2 regions of the Pseudoalteromonas sp. NZS11 genome follow, and region 1 is predicted to be linked to the other one. Evidence: predicted binding sites of a transcription regulator. Region 1 holds the regulator's gene; the other holds the start of a gene.
The links. Region 1 encodes LexA, which represses DNA repair genes until DNA is damaged. Its sites were predicted from a motif close to TACTGTATNNNNATACAGTA; they were not measured.
Positions count from the first base shown of each region.

Region 2: dinB (DNA polymerase IV) is a predicted target of LexA. The motif match lies at 4,044-4,063, and genes of this name have one in related genera.

Region 1 covers NZ_JADYWP010000012.1:72,518-80,319, reverse strand. The annotation lists gene I6E82_RS18095 (S41 family peptidase) at 1-861, opposite strand, end outside; gene I6E82_RS18090 (endonuclease) at 961-1,614, opposite strand; gene I6E82_RS18085 (DnaJ C-terminal domain-containing protein) at 1,846-2,814, shown strand; gene I6E82_RS18080 (chaperone modulator CbpM) at 2,814-3,134, shown strand; gene I6E82_RS18075 (hypothetical protein) at 3,210-3,935, opposite strand; gene I6E82_RS18070 (hypothetical protein) at 4,249-4,629, shown strand; gene I6E82_RS18065 (PaaI family thioesterase) at 4,630-5,070, opposite strand; gene lexA (transcriptional repressor LexA) at 5,238-5,855, shown strand; gene coxB (cytochrome c oxidase subunit II) at 6,339-7,481, shown strand; gene ctaD (cytochrome c oxidase subunit I) at 7,481-7,802, shown strand, end outside.
Region 2 covers NZ_JADYWP010000001.1:437,064-444,865, reverse strand. The annotation lists gene I6E82_RS01990 (methyl-accepting chemotaxis protein) at 1-1,254, shown strand, start outside; gene I6E82_RS01985 (M17 family metallopeptidase) at 1,329-2,849, opposite strand; gene dinB (DNA polymerase IV) at 2,979-4,031, opposite strand; gene I6E82_RS01975 (acyl-CoA thioesterase) at 4,759-5,193, shown strand; gene I6E82_RS01970 (aldo/keto reductase) at 5,203-6,255, shown strand; gene I6E82_RS01965 (ABC transporter substrate-binding protein) at 6,372-7,295, shown strand; gene I6E82_RS01960 (fumarylacetoacetate hydrolase family protein) at 7,246-7,802, opposite strand, start outside.

The DNA of each region.
Region 1 (7,802 bases):
TACCGCATCAATAAGCCCTTCTTGGGCAATGCTTATATGGCTATTAAATTGCATGTAACCCACGCTTGAACCATTTGCGGTTGTAATCGTTTTAACATTTTGAACAGGTGTTTGTTCAATATTACCAGCGGTTACATTAAATGTTTTTTCGGCGCCATCGTTACTGCGTACAACAATAGTATGTGAGTCGCCGTTAGTAGGACTAAATAAACCTTCGTTAAGCGTATCTACACCCGACACTGTATTGGTATTAATGCTAACACCGTCAACTGAAAGTACGGTATCACCACGTTGAAAGCCTATTTGGCTTGCAGGCGAATCATCTTCAAGATAAGCAACGCGTAAAATACGATCGGCTGTATCGCCAATAAACGCCCAATTTATACCGTAACCAGAAGTAACGCCCGATTGCGCTTCTTGAAAGTAATCTTCAGTAGGTTCTGAAAAATGAAAGTTATCTTTTTTTGCACCTGAGTCGGTAAGCTGCTCTGTTTTTAATTGAGCGAAGTAATCGGCTACTGTTGTAAAGCTTTCAGGGTCGTTATCGGCAATCTCATCATACCAAAGGTAGGTTTCGTCGCTCCAAGAGCGAAGCCAGAGCTTTTCATAAAGGGCAGAACCCGCTTGATCTGGGTAGGGGTTGTTGTTATTAAAGGGATCGTTACCCGTACGAGGGGTTTCGCAAAAGTTTTTTAAATCGTTAGAGGGCTCAAATACCGCCGCTGTCCATGTTGGGCTGCTACTAACAGGTGTTGTAACTACAGGAGCAGAGTCGATACCGCCTCCGCCGCCACAACCCGTTAAAGCAAAGCCCGAAAGTGCTGCAAAAATGGCAAGCGAGGTTTTATTATTTTTAAACATAGTTAAGGACTTTCTGTAAATAAGTTGTTTAAAATATTACAACACTCGCTCGTTTATTCAACATTTATAACTTTGATTTATGTAAATGAGTGTTAAAGCTTAGAGCTTGCTCGCACTACTTGTATCTGCAAATGCTTGCTTTTTCCACGCATTAAATAACTTTTGCTGTTTATCAGAGATTTTTAAACCGTATGTTTTTTGCATGTAAGCGTAAGTGTCGGCTATACGTTTACGTGCATAGACAGGCGGTTCAACTACACGTTGCTTAAAGTTTACTTTTACTTCGCAGCGACCATACTGTGTGGCGTTTTCGCTAAGCATGCCAAAACGATAATTAGAGCGATCGGCATTAATCTCGCCAATAGCTGGCGCTAAGTTATTTATATCAGCTTCCATTTTTCTAAATTTTGCACTTACTTTACGGCAGTTTTTACGTCCGCCATCTTGCCAACATTGTAGCTGATGACCAAATTCCCACGCCGGAACAATATGTTCCCACTCAATACGTAGTGCTCGTACATTTATTTTGCCTGAGCGGGTAAGTGTATTTCGAGGAATGTAACCACAGTTAGAAGGATCAGGAATGAGTTTTTTGCCTTCTTTTTTAATATCACAACCGCAGTAAATACTTTTGGCGTTGTCAGGGAGGGTTTTAATTAAATGTCTTTTAGCCGTTGAAAAACGGGTAAATTGTTCGGCAGATACCGAAAAACACACACAACAAGCCAGTAAGGCCAGAATAAATCGAGTCATATCCATCACAAATGTGAACTACAGGAACAGGCAGTTTAAAGCCTTGAAGATAAAAGATAAAGTTAACTTAAGGCCTGCACTTATATTACTAAAAAGTGTCCGATTAATTTTTTATTCAAAGTTATTTTCACTATTCATTTATTTCTTACTATTTATCGTATTTTAACCACACAAGATTATACGTTAAGGAGTATGCTTAAAGCTTACTCAATATGGGGATTTGGATTGCAAATGAAATTTGTTGATTATTATGCAGTGCTTGGAATATCGCCTGATGCAGACGATAAAGCGGTTAAAGTAGCTTATAAAAAGTTAGCCAGAAAATATCACCCAGATGTAAGCAAAGAGCCTCAAGCAGAAGATAAGTTTAAAGAAATAGCAGAAGCTTACGAAGTCATTCATAACAAAGAAGAACGCACTAAATACGACGAGTTACGTCGTCATCAACAAAATCGTGCTCGTCAACAGCAAGGTAATTATGGTGGTAACAATGCTTCATCGCAAAGTAATTATCAGCAAAGCGATCCTCAAACCGATCAAGAGTTTTCTGATTTTGTTAATTCAATGTTTGGCGGCGCCGGTGGATTCAATCGTTCCGGGCAGGGCAGAAGTAACGCCGCTCGCGCGCAAAAAGGACAAGATGTGGAAATAGAGTTCCCGATTTTTCTTGAAGAGACTTTAGTTGATACCGTTAAGCCTGTTGAGTTTATGTTACCGCAGCGAGATAGTAGTGGTCGTGTCTCTGAAATTAAAAAATCACTTAAAGTGAAAATTCCCGCAGGTTCAGTAAATGGCGAACGAATTCGACTAAAAGGGCAAGGCGGATTAGGGTCAGCGAACGGGCAAAATGGCGACTTGTACTTACAAATTAGTTTAGTGCCCCACCCATTATTTGATGTTGAAGGTCATAACCTAAATATAGTCGTCCCTCTTGCACCATGGGAAGCGGCTCTTGGTACAAAAATAAATTTACCTACGTTGGCAGGCAAAATCCAATTAACTATTCCATCTAATAGTCAGTCTGGTCAACGCTTGCGTATTAAAGGTAAGGGATTAATGAGTAAAAAAGCCAAAGGTGATTTATTTGCTGTGCTTAAAATTGTTAATCCAACATCTGTTGATGATACCAGTAAAAAACTTTGGGAAGAATTAGCCGAAAAAGCTCACTTTGATCCCCGTAATAACTGGAGCAAGCCATAATGCAAATTATCGTGACACAAAAAGATGATTTACTTACTAGCAAAGAGCTATGTTTGAGTAGTGATATTAGCGAAGCAATTTTATATGAGCTAGTTGAGCACAATATTGCGGTTCCAATTGAGGGGAAGCATGTTACGCAGTGGCAATTTACGGTATCTGCAGTGACCTTAGTTAAAAAAGCGGCCCGTATTCAACATGACTTTTCGTTAGATTGGTCGGCAATAGCTTTAGTTTTACAATTGCTGGATGAGCGTGATGAGTTGATTTTCGAAAACGAAATGTTAAAGCGACATTTGAGTCGATTTAAACACTTGGAATAAAATCTGCCCTTGGGTACTTCCTAGGGCTTATTTACTCTTTGGTGAGAGTGCGCTAGTTCTTAAAAACCAATATGACTACTTTGATTTATTCTTACTTTTAATTCGGATAAATCGTTTTAGTCGTATGTTTTGCATAAGTAGTAATATTCCACTTAGGCAAAAAAGTACGCTGGTTGCTGCAAAACTAATAAGCAGCGGATTATTAAAATCCTCTCGCTCATCGTAATCCATAATATGTAACATCCAAAAAAAGTCGAAAATTCGCCATAGTGTGCTGCGAACGGTGACAACTCTGCCGTTATTTTCTGACAAGTACAGTGTTGTGTTAAATGTGTCGTCAAATTGTACCTGCCAAACATTGGTTTTATATCCAACTTCTCGCATACCTTGCTTTAGCAGTACAGCGCTTGTCACTTGAGCATCAATAAGTAAGTGTGCTTTAGCATTTGCGGTAATTTGTATTTTAGTTGGCGGCTCAAAAGGCCGGCCTGTTATACCGTTAAAGCTTTGCTGTTCATCTTTATTTATTACTGTAATTATAGGTGTGGTTAAAAAGTTCTCAAAAATTATTTGTGTTGGATTAACCACCTGAGATGCAATATCGTCAAGGGAGGCAACATAATCAGCCTGCGTAAATGGGTTATTAAGAGTACGTGTTGCAAGATGCTCCCCATGAACTTTATCAAGAGGGATAGCGCTCATGACTAAACCACCTAATAGCCAAGCTAAAATTTGTAATGCGAGCAAATAACCGAGCCATTTATGTAACTTGCGAGCATACTTAAATATTTTTTTATTCATGTTTTAGTCTTATTATTTTTAGAGGCTAGTTTATTACATTAATGGGATTAGTTACTGCGACATTTTGTCGCAGTTTAAACTATAGCTTACTGTAATCATTTAAAAATAAAAAAGATTACACTTAAATTGCTAACATGACTTATTTGTTTAATTGAGCTGAGTGTTTGATATCCAGCTAGCTTTAAACGCTAAAAAATACTTAAAAGCTGCGAAATATCTATATAAAGTGGTTAATAGAGCATAGTTGATTTGGTATAACGGTAAAACTGCGTTAAAGTTTGCAATGAAATTATTAGAGGATAAATACGAAACGATGTCGGAAATTCAATTTTTAAATGTAGATCTTGAGCTTGAATCAAAGCAAGATATTAGTTTGCTAGTGGCAGACTTGAAAAAAGTCGCGACGATTTTACATTATGACAAAGACGAATACCGTCAATTAGCGCGTATTGAAGCAACAGGTGTAGTAAACACGCCTGACAAAGCAATAAACCATATATGTGAGCTTATTGAATCGTGTTCGCGTAACGCGCTAAAACAATGGTTAAGCTGTTCACGTAGAACGTTTGATATTGGTTTTGAATCAGGCACTTCACCTAAGTGCTTTAATCAAGCCTTAGATGCAGATACATTACTACGTATATCTGCGATTGGTGCGGGTATGGAAATTACAATTTACCCAATCGAAAAGTAACTATCTTCGCTCTACGACTGCTGCGGTCATTTTTGATACGCAGCACAGCTCATTGCGGCTATTTGTAATTTTTATTTCCCACACTGAACTACGTTTGCCAATATGAAACGCTCTTGCCGTTGCTGTTAAAGTGCCGTTGCGAGATGCTTTTAAATGACTTGCGCTAATTTCCTGCCCCACGCAGTAAAATTTTGTAAAATCGACAACAAAGTTAGCTGCATAGCTGGCAACTGTTTCGGCAAGTACAACGTTAGCACCGCCGTGAACCATTCCCATTGGATTATGATGCTCAGGAATTGCCGGCATAGTGGCTACTAAGTAATCATCACCAATTTCAGTGACTTCTATTCCCATGGTTTTCATTAATGTTCCTTGGCCATCAATGCCTTGTTCTAACTGCTTGCACAGCTCTAAAGTGATGGGCTGGTACCAAATACTCATAATGACTCCTTTGCTTTTTTAATCATTTATAAATCTAGCTTTAGTTATATCCCTAAAATGTACACAAGTGAAATTACTTTGGCTATTTTAAGGCTTAATTTAAATTTGCGATTTTTATTTAACTGTATATACTCACAGTTAAATGTACTGTATGGAAAACCAGTTGTATGCGACCATTAACGAACCGCCAAGCTCAAATACTCGAACTAATTAAAGTTTTTATTAAAGACACTGGTATGCCTCCTACACGTGCTGAAATAGCGCAAACATTAGGTTTTAAAAGTGCCAATGCTGCTGAAGAACATTTAAAAGCACTTGCTAAAAAAGGCGCAATTAAAATGAAACCAGGTGCAAGCCGTGGTATTCAGTTAATTGAAGAAGAAGAGCCAGAACAATTAGGTTTACCGCTTATAGGGCGTGTTGCTGCTGGTTCACCTATTTTGGCGCAAGAGCACGTTGAAAGTCACTGCAAAATCGATCCATTAATGTTTAAACCGGCTGCAGATTTTTTACTACGCGTTAACGGTATGAGCATGAAAGATATTGGTATTATGGATGGTGATTTACTTGCTGTACATCGTACTCAAACCGCTGAAAACGGGCAAGTTATTGTTGCCCGCCTAGATGAAGACGTAACTGTAAAACGTCTTGAGAAAGCGGGTCGTAAAGTATTACTTCATGCTGAAAACGACGATTTTGAATCTATTGAAGTAGATCTTGAGAATGAGTCTTTTAATATTGAAGGCTTAGCCGTTGGCGTTATAAGAAACGCTGATTGGATGTGACTTTAAAAATAGCTTTTAAACAAGCAGTTTTATAAATGCGTACTAATTAGTACGCATTTTTTGTTTTAAATTCGCACTAAAAATAGGGCATAAATAGCTCACTGACAATTTAAGCTGTAAACTTTTTTGCACTTATATTTTCCCCCTCCGAATACGTTAAACCCCTTTGTTTTGCTCATCTTTTGAACTTACTGTTACCTAGTTGGTTACTGATTTTTTATTAATTACTCAATATCACCTGATTGTTTTTTATACTAAAACTTGCTTGTTGTTCATTTTTTAGCTAATTATTAATGTGCTGAGCTAATAATAACTCACAGCTTTTTAGTTTTGAGAACACACAATATACACAAACCCGTTGTTGGCGCAGCAAAACCAATCAATATTAAATGAGATTGACTAAAAAAATAAAAATAACGAATTGGCGTTTAAGCCGTATGCCTCTTCGCTTTGCATTCGCAATAGCATCAAAGGAGCCGTCACATGGGTAAACTGACCTCTACCTTGTGGCTTATATTATGTGTTTTTTCGCACCCAGTTTTGGCTAACAGCCAATACAATATGCGCAAAGGCGTAACCGATATAAGCAATAATGTATATCAGCTGCACATGACCATATTTATAATATGTTGTGTGATTGGGGTGATAGTGTTCGCAATTATGTTTTGGGCACTTATTCATCACCGTAAATCTAAAGGGGCTGTACCTGCCCAATTTCACGAAAGCACTAAAGTAGAAATACTTTGGACTGCAATCCCGTTTGTTATTTTAATTGCTATGGCAGTACCAGCCACTAAAACCCTAATTGCAATGGAAGATGCCAGCAAAGCTGATCTCACTATTAAAATTACAGGCTCGCAATGGAAATGGCATTATGAATATATGGGTGAAGATGTAGAGTTCTACTCTATTTTATCTACCCCGCAAGATGAAATAGCGAATCTTGCAGATAAAAATCCTAACTACTTACTTGAGGTTGATAAACCTCTCGTACTGCCAATAAATCAAAAAGTACGATTTTTAATGACTTCTGACGATGTTATTCACTCTTGGTGGGTACCTGATTTTGCAGTTAAAAAAGATGCGAATCCCGGCTTTATAAACGAAACATGGACGAACATAAACGAAGAAGGTACTTACCGAGGCCAATGTGCTGAGTTGTGTGGTAAAGATCATGGCTTTATGCCCGTTGTGGTGGTCGCTAAATCTGAGGCTGATTTTAAAACGTGGCTTGCAGATGCAAAGCAAGCTAAACAAAAAGCAGCATTAGCAGATGCCGCATTACTTGATAAAACCCTCCCAAAAGAAGAATTAATGACTTTAGGCGAACAAGTATATATGGCCAATTGTGCTGCATGTCATCAGCCTACTGGCATGGGGTTACCGGGTGTATTTCCTGCACTTAAAGGCAGCCCTATAGTGCTTGGCGATATAAAAGATCACATTGATGTAGTTATCCATGGGCGACCCGGTACGGCAATGCAAGCATTTGCCAAACAGTTATCTATAAAGCAATTAGCAGCGGTTATTACTTATAAACGTAATGCGTGGGGTAATGATACGGGTGATGTTATTCAACCGAGTCAAATACAGGCAGCACTTGATGCCAAAGTGGAGGCGAACTAATGAGTAGCATAGTAGAACAACCTAACGCCAATGAAGCTCATCATGCTCATCACCCAGCTAAAGGTTTTAAACGCTGGCTTTACACAACTAATCATAAAGATATAGGTAGTTTATATTTAATTTTTTCGCTGACCATGTTCTTAATTGGTGGTGGAATGGCCATGGTGATCAGAGCTGAATTATTTCAACCAGGTTTACAGTTGGTCGATCCTCACTTTTTTAATCAAATGACCACAGTGCATGGTTTAATTATGGTGTTTGGTGCGGTTATGCCGGCCTTTACAGGCCTTGCTAACTGGATGATACCACTCATGATTGGCG
Region 2 (7,802 bases), on a different contig from region 1:
TTTGTTGATATGGTTAATATAGTTAAACGCTCTGGCGAGGGATTTATTCCTTATAAATGGCCAAAACCAGGTAAAGAAAAACCGGTTGAAAAAATCGCATTTGTTAAAGGTTTTAATCAATGGCAATGGATTATTGGCTCAGGTGTTTATCTTGATTCAATTGACGAAGCATTTAGCGAGCAACGTAATCTAATAGTCGTCAGTGCAACAATTATGATTATTGCTGTTATTTTACTTAGTTACTTTATAGGCAAGAGCATTTTAATACCAACTCGTTTAGCAGCCGATATGATGAAAGATATTTCACAAGGTGAAGGCGATTTAACTCGTACATTAAATGAATCCGGTAACGATGAAATATCTGAACTATCACACTCATTTAATTTATTTGTTTTAAAAATGCGAGAGTCTCTTGTTCATGTATCACAAAGTGCAAACGATGTAAGCGAGCATGCGCATACAGTTGATGATTCAAGTAGAACAAGCCACTCGTTTATTGAGCTTCAAAACGACAGCTCAACCCAAGTTGCAGCTGCCATGGAGCAAATGACTCACCAAATACATGATGTAAGCCGTAACGCCGAAGCCGCAGAGCAAGCAGCTAAGGATGCAGCACAAAACGCATCAACGGGTAAAAATGTGGTTGCGCAAACAATTACAGCAATAGAAACACTCTCAAGCAACATAGAAACAGTCAGCCGTGTAACAGAAGATTTAGCCAACGAGAGCCATAATATAGGCTCTGTACTTGATGTAATAAGAAGCATATCGGAGCAAACAAACTTACTGGCATTAAACGCTGCCATTGAGGCTGCTCGCGCAGGAGAGCATGGCCGAGGATTTGCTGTTGTTGCAGATGAAGTAAGAACACTAGCCAGTCGTACAGGGCAAAGTACCGACGAAATTCAAACCATGATCACTAAACTTCAAGAAGGTGCAAAAGCAGCAGTAGAAGCTGTTAAATCAAGCCAAGCACTTTCAGTTTCTACCGTAGATCAGGCGTCATCGGCCAATACTTCACTTAATGAAATAGAACGACTTGTTTCAATTATTACCGAAATGAACAGCCAGATAGCACGCGCCACAGAGCAACAAACTCAAGCTGCCGACGAGGTTAATTTGCGTATTAATGAGCTATCTCAATCAACTGAGCAATCATTAAATAATACTAAACAGCTTACCGATGCCAGTGATAATCTTAAACAAAGTAGCCTAGAGCTTTCGAGCGTAGTTAATCGTTTTAAATTAGATTAATAGCCCATACCGTTATCATAAAATGCAAAAGCCCTGAATTAACAGGGCTTTTTTATTGCATGTAGGTTTTTAGCTTACAAACAGTAACGTGCAAACAAGCTCGTTACTGATGCAGCCGTTGGCTTGCCATGCTGCCAATCACCGCCTTCAACACCGCTTCCAGCAATGTCCATATGCACATAAGGCAAAGGTTGTGCAGAGTCGTTACCGTGCTTATCAAGCCCACCAACAATAGCCATAAACGCCATAGGGAACTGATGCCCACGCGCAGTAACAGCAGATGCTGCGTTATTACTCGAGAGTACATCGTCAGCTAGCGTGCGTGGTTTAATAAAGTCGTAATCTTCACGGCGAGAACGCGATACTTCTGCGCCATCGGCCCACAAATCTCCAAGGTCAGCTATTTGACGTGAAACACCAGCGCTACGAGCTGGACCATTTTCAACATACGCACCGTAAGGACCCATTGCACGTGCCGCGTGACCCGTTAATGTAGCTACAGTAAATAACGTTGGGTTTATTTCGCCTTTAGCTAAATCTTTCATTTCGCTAAGCAGGTCGCCCATTGCTAAGCGCCCTTCTGCATCGGTATTACCAATACGTACACGGATACCTTCGCGGCTAGTAATAATTTCATCTGGCACAAAACAATCCGAGCCAATAGAGTTACGAACAACGGCTAAGTACGATACCACTTTAACGTCTTTAGGCTGATAATCCGCAACGGCTTTCATAAAGCCCGCAACAGAAGCAGCGCCGCCTTTATCACGGCTCATGCCTGCCATATGGCCACCTACTTTTAAATCTGCACCGCCTGTATCGTATACAAGACCCTTACCTACAAACATAAGTGTGCGAGTAATTTCGCCCTCTGGTACATATTCAAGCTTAACAACACGTGGGTGATGGCGCTCAACTGCATACGATGCACGAGCAACAGTGCTTAGCATTGGATAGTTTTTATCAATAGCTGCAATATCATCAATTACGTCAACTGCAATGCTTGAGCCTTTAAATAAATCAACGCAGTAATCAGCAAAACGTGGTGGAGCCATACGCTCAGGTTCAGTGCCACATAAGTCACGCGCGGCATATTGGCCTGCAGCAATCGCATTAACAGCTTTAATTGTTTGCTCGCTTGCGCCAACTAAACCAATTTGAGTAATAGGTTCAATACTTTCACCGTGATATTCACGCGCTTCTAATGGCTGCCATAAGGCTTGGCAAGCGCCTAAATAAGCAACTTCTAAAGCATGCTGATAACGGCTATCGCCATTTAAATTTGGTAAAAATAATACAGGATTAACACTACCCGACGCTTTTGCTTCGTTAATCGCTAATTTAGCAGCATCAAAATAACGGCGTACATCGTCGTAATCTCTATTTAACGGACCCGTTGGCGCAAGTACAACGCGTTTGTTTTCAATCACTAATAAAGTAACTTGTTTACCAATACGAGAATCAACTTTTGCTTGGTCTAAAATAGCATTACGTAATGAGTTATTTGGTAATAGAGAAAAGTCATCACTAATAATAATAAGCGCATCATGAGATGTGCATTCAAGGCTTGCACTAACCGCTTGAGGGTATGCCATAAATAAAGTCCTGTTAGAAAACATAAGCCCCTATTATCGTCGATTTAAATATTGAAGACCAGCAAGGTGCGATGAGCTAATTATACAAGTTGCCAATAAATGGCAACTTGGGGTTACAGGCTTTACAGCTTAATCGAGAATACTAAGTTGAAAGTTTTGTTCTGGCTCGCTTTTAATGCCAACGCCTATGCCAAGTAATCTTACAGGTTGTTGTAGCCCTCGTTGATAAGCCTTAGTAAGGAGTTGAATAAATATTTCTGTGTTTAGCTCGTGGTATGCCTGATCGGCTGAGGTTACTACAAAATTTGCAAACTTCACTTTAACACTCAGCTTATTAATACGGTTTTGTAATTGCTGTTTATTAAGTCTTAAAACTAATTCGTCTAACAATTTTGGCAGCTCATCTAAGCACTCTTGCAAACTTGTTTTATTGTATTCGTAGGTATGCTCAACACTCAGCGACTTTCTGATGCGATCTGTTGATACTTTACCAACATATTCACCTGCACATTTTTGATAAAGCGACACACCAAAATTACCCACATGTTGCTGCATCCAGTTAACGCCTTTTTCACGTACATCCTTGCCGGTATATAAGCCTTTTAAATTTAGCTTTTCGAGCGTTACTTTACCCACCCCCGGAATTTTCCCCAGCGGTAATTGCGCTAAAAAGTCATCGACCTCATGAGGCAAAACGACAAATTGACCATTCGGTTTTTTTTCGTCGCTGGCTATTTTGGCAATAAATTTAATCGGTGCAATACCTGCTGATGCAGTGAGCCCTGTGGCATTGTAAATATCGGCTCTTATTTGCTGTGCAATAAGTGTGGCACTGCCTTTACAAGCAGTGCTGTCTGTTACATCTAGGTAGGCTTCGTCTAAAGAAAGAGGCTCAACTAAGTCTGTGTAGCGGCTAAATACTTCACGTATTTGATTTGAAGCTTCTTTGTATACAGCCATGCGCCCAGGGACAATAACTAAATCGGGGCATAATTGTTTAGCATGATAGTTCGACATAGCCGATCGTACGCCATATTCTCTAGCTATGTAGTTAGCGGTTGAGAGCACGCCTCGTCGGCTATTGCCTCCAATAGCAAGCGGTACACATGCAAGTTTTGGATTATCTCGCATTTCTACTGCTGCATAAAAGCAATCCATGTCTATGTGAATAAACTTCTTCATCACCACAACAATAACTGGTTATTTATACAGTCATTATTATAGAATCAAATGTGATAAGCAAGCCTAGGGCCTGTTTATCTTTCGAGGTTAAATTTGCAGCAGACTGTTTGGTATTTAGGCAAGGCAGAGCCTATGTAGTGTGGTTATTCCCCATAAATAGGCGATAACGTAGCACAAATGCCAAACATACGCTGCCCGAAGGGTTCTGCCTAGGGGCAATTTACTCTTTGTTGCTCGGTTTTTACTTATTCTTACATGGATGTAAGTCAGTAGAATAACGCAGGAGCAGTTATCGAGCCCACTAGGTCACAAACCTCGCGCCGCGATTAAATAGCCCCTAGATTGAACAAATTTTAATCCTGAAAGGTCAACAGGCCCTAGTTAGCGATTAAAAAAAGCGCTTATTACCTTCTTGCTCTTTATAACCGCGCAACCAAAACATAACCTCGAAAAAAAACCCCGCTAACATTAAAATAATAGCGCCTGATTCGTTACCCATTGCGTAACAGGTAAAAGAGGCTATAAAAACCAAACAAGCTAAGGACCAATTAATTATATTCTGCATATTTTTACCTTTGTGTGTTTTTGTGTTTGTCTGTGTAATTTAACTGTAGACCTAAAATTAAACAGGTACAATCATCTTATAAAAAAACATGCTATTAATTACCTTGAGCTCACAACTCCATATTGATAATCTAAATACTTTAAAATTAAGGGCCAATAAATAATGCAAACGTTTAAAGATCAGCACCCTATCCATACCGACATCACCGTAGCGTGGGCTGATATGGATGCACTACAACACGTAAATAATGTAGTGTATTTACGTTACTTTGAAATAGCCCGAATCGACTTCTTAAATAAAATAAATCTGTTCGATACAATAAGCCCTAATGGCGTGGGCCCGGTAATAAGCGAAAATAACATTCGTTATAAACGCCCAGTTACATTCCCAGATACGCTTACAGTCGGTGTTACTATTTCTGATATAAAAACAGACCGATTTGTTATGAATTACACCGTATTTAGTCACGCACAAAACGCTATAACAACAACAGGCACTTCAAAAGTGGTTATGTTTGATTTTGAAACAGGCCAAAAAGCCCTCATTGCAGAGCCTCTTTTATCGGCGTTAGTTAGCTACTCTCAAGACGAGCAATAAGGAATTCTCATGCAATACAGCCCACTTGGCAGCAGTGGTATTAACGTTTCAAGAGTATGTTTAGGCAGTATGACTTGGGGTAAACAAAATACTCAAAGCGATGCTGATGAACAAATAGCCTACGCGTTAGAGCAAGGCGTAAACTTTATTGATACAGCCGAAATGTATGCAGTACCGCCCTCTCCAGAGACCTATGGTAAAACTGAGGAAATTATTGGCAATTGGCTATCGCGTAATCAGCAAAAGCGCAGCGATGTGGTACTTGCTACAAAAATTGCAGGCAATGGATTATCGTGGGTACGTGATGGTGGCAATATTACGCGCCAAACAGTAATAGAAGCCGTAGACGATTCACTTAAGCGCCTTAAAACCGACTACATTGATTTATATCAGCTGCATTGGCCAAACCGCTCTACCCCGCACTTTGGCAGACAATGGCCCGGCACTCTTAAATTTTCCGACGTAAATACACAAGAGCAGCAAGCTAGTATGCTTGATATTCTAGAGGGCCTTAATGAATGTGTTAAAGCAGGTAAAATTAAGCACTGCGGTTTATCAGACGATACGCCATGGGGTATAAGCCAGTTTTTAAGCTTGGCCAAAGAGCATAACTTACCGCGCATGGTATCTATTCAAAATGAGTTTAGCTTAGCGCACGCTAAAGACTGGCCGTATTTAATAGAACAATGTGTACACGAAGATATTGCCTACTTACCGTGGTCGCCCTTAGCAGCCGGTTTATTAACGGGTAAATACCTAAACGGTGCTCGCCCAGAAGGCTCTCGTTGGACCTTCATGCAGCGCAACGGTATTTTTAGAGATACACCAAATGCAGAGCAAGCCACTAAGCAGTATGTTGAGCTGGCTCATGCAAACAATATTACTCCAGCACAACTAGCACTCGCATGGTGTAACCAAGTAGATGGCGTAACCTCTTCAATTATTGGTGCAACAAGCATAGCCCAATTGAAAGAAGATATTGATGCATTTAACATCACGTTAAGCGACGAAATTCTTAGTGAGATTAACACTATATTTAAAAACTATCCTATGCCTTATTAAGCATGTACCAGTTAAAAGCAGCCTTGAACAAGGCTGCTTTTAACTAAAATATTTGACCCTACTACAACCAACACTATACTTTAATTAAGTTTTCTTAATTCAACGAACACTTATCAATGCTGAGAAACGGATACTATGCATTTTGCCTATTAATTGTATTTAACGCGCATGCCGTTGAGAAAAAAGTACAGCCTCTAGAAGAAATTGTTTGGCTGCAAAGTTACACGCCCCCTTTTCATATAGCTAAAAGCGAAAGTGCACCACAAGGCGGTATTTGCGACAACCTAACCGAGCAACTCATTAGAACCATAACAGATGTAAAACATACCCGCTTAATTGTCCCTCAGCAGCGTATAAATAAATATTTAAGTGAAGGAAAAAACGTATGCTTCCCGTGTGTTATTTATAAAAAACATAATAACCAACTACTTAACTACTCAAATCCAACAACGGTATATCCCCCATTTTCAATTATCACGACTAAAGAGCTAAAGCCCAAATTAGAAGAAAAGCACGGCTCGCCCATTCACCTTATTAATTTATTAACCGACCCGCAATACGTATACGGGCAAGCTGCTGCACGTAAATTTACAACTAAAATTAATACAATTATTGAAAATACAAAACGAGATAAAGAGTCATCGTTAAGTTGGAGTAGCGAAAATGAAAGTCAGGCTGTTATAGCACGCTTGAGTCATGGCTTTTTAGACTACTCAATTGATTACCCGTTTATGGCCGATTACTTTAATAAACAAGGGGAGTATACGAATATAGAAAGTGTACCAATAGAAGAAAATGACATTCAATTTATACGAGGAGCAATAGGTTGTGCGGCTAACGCACCTAATAATTTTGCACAGCAAGCGCTTAAAAAAATTAACCGCGCGCTAAAAAATAATGTACTACAATCGCCTGAGTATCAACAAAGTCAGCATAATTGGCTTAAAACTACCTTTGCCGACTTTGATAAACACTACCAACAGCAAGTTATTAATTTTTACTTACTTGCCACTGATGCTCAAGCAAGCACTGTTCATTAGCATAAAGCGCAACAGCAAAAATACTTTTAGCTGTTACCTCACCTACGCCCGACGGTGTGCCTGTCATTACTACGTCACCATCTTCTAAGCTCATAAATTCACTAATTTCTTGTAAAATTGAGTCCGGGTTATGCAGCATAAAATGAGTATCGCCTTGCTGAACTACTTTATTATTAATTTTAAGTTCAAAGCTAAAGTGCTTCATTACATCAGTTAGCGCTACAAAATCAGTTAAAATTACAGAGCCGTCGAACGCTTTAGCGCGCTCCCATGGAAGTCCTTTATTTTTTAATTTACTTTGCACAGTACGCTTAGTTAAATCAAGGCCGAGTCCAACCCCTACAAATTTTTTATTTTTAACTACAAAACATAGCTCGGTTTCATAATGCAGTGTATCGCCGTTATGAGCCGCAAATAACGTATTTGTAATCGCGCTATTTGGTTTGTTAAATAAAACCATTTGATCTGGTGTTTCGTTGTTTAGCTCTGCAATATGTGCGGTATAGT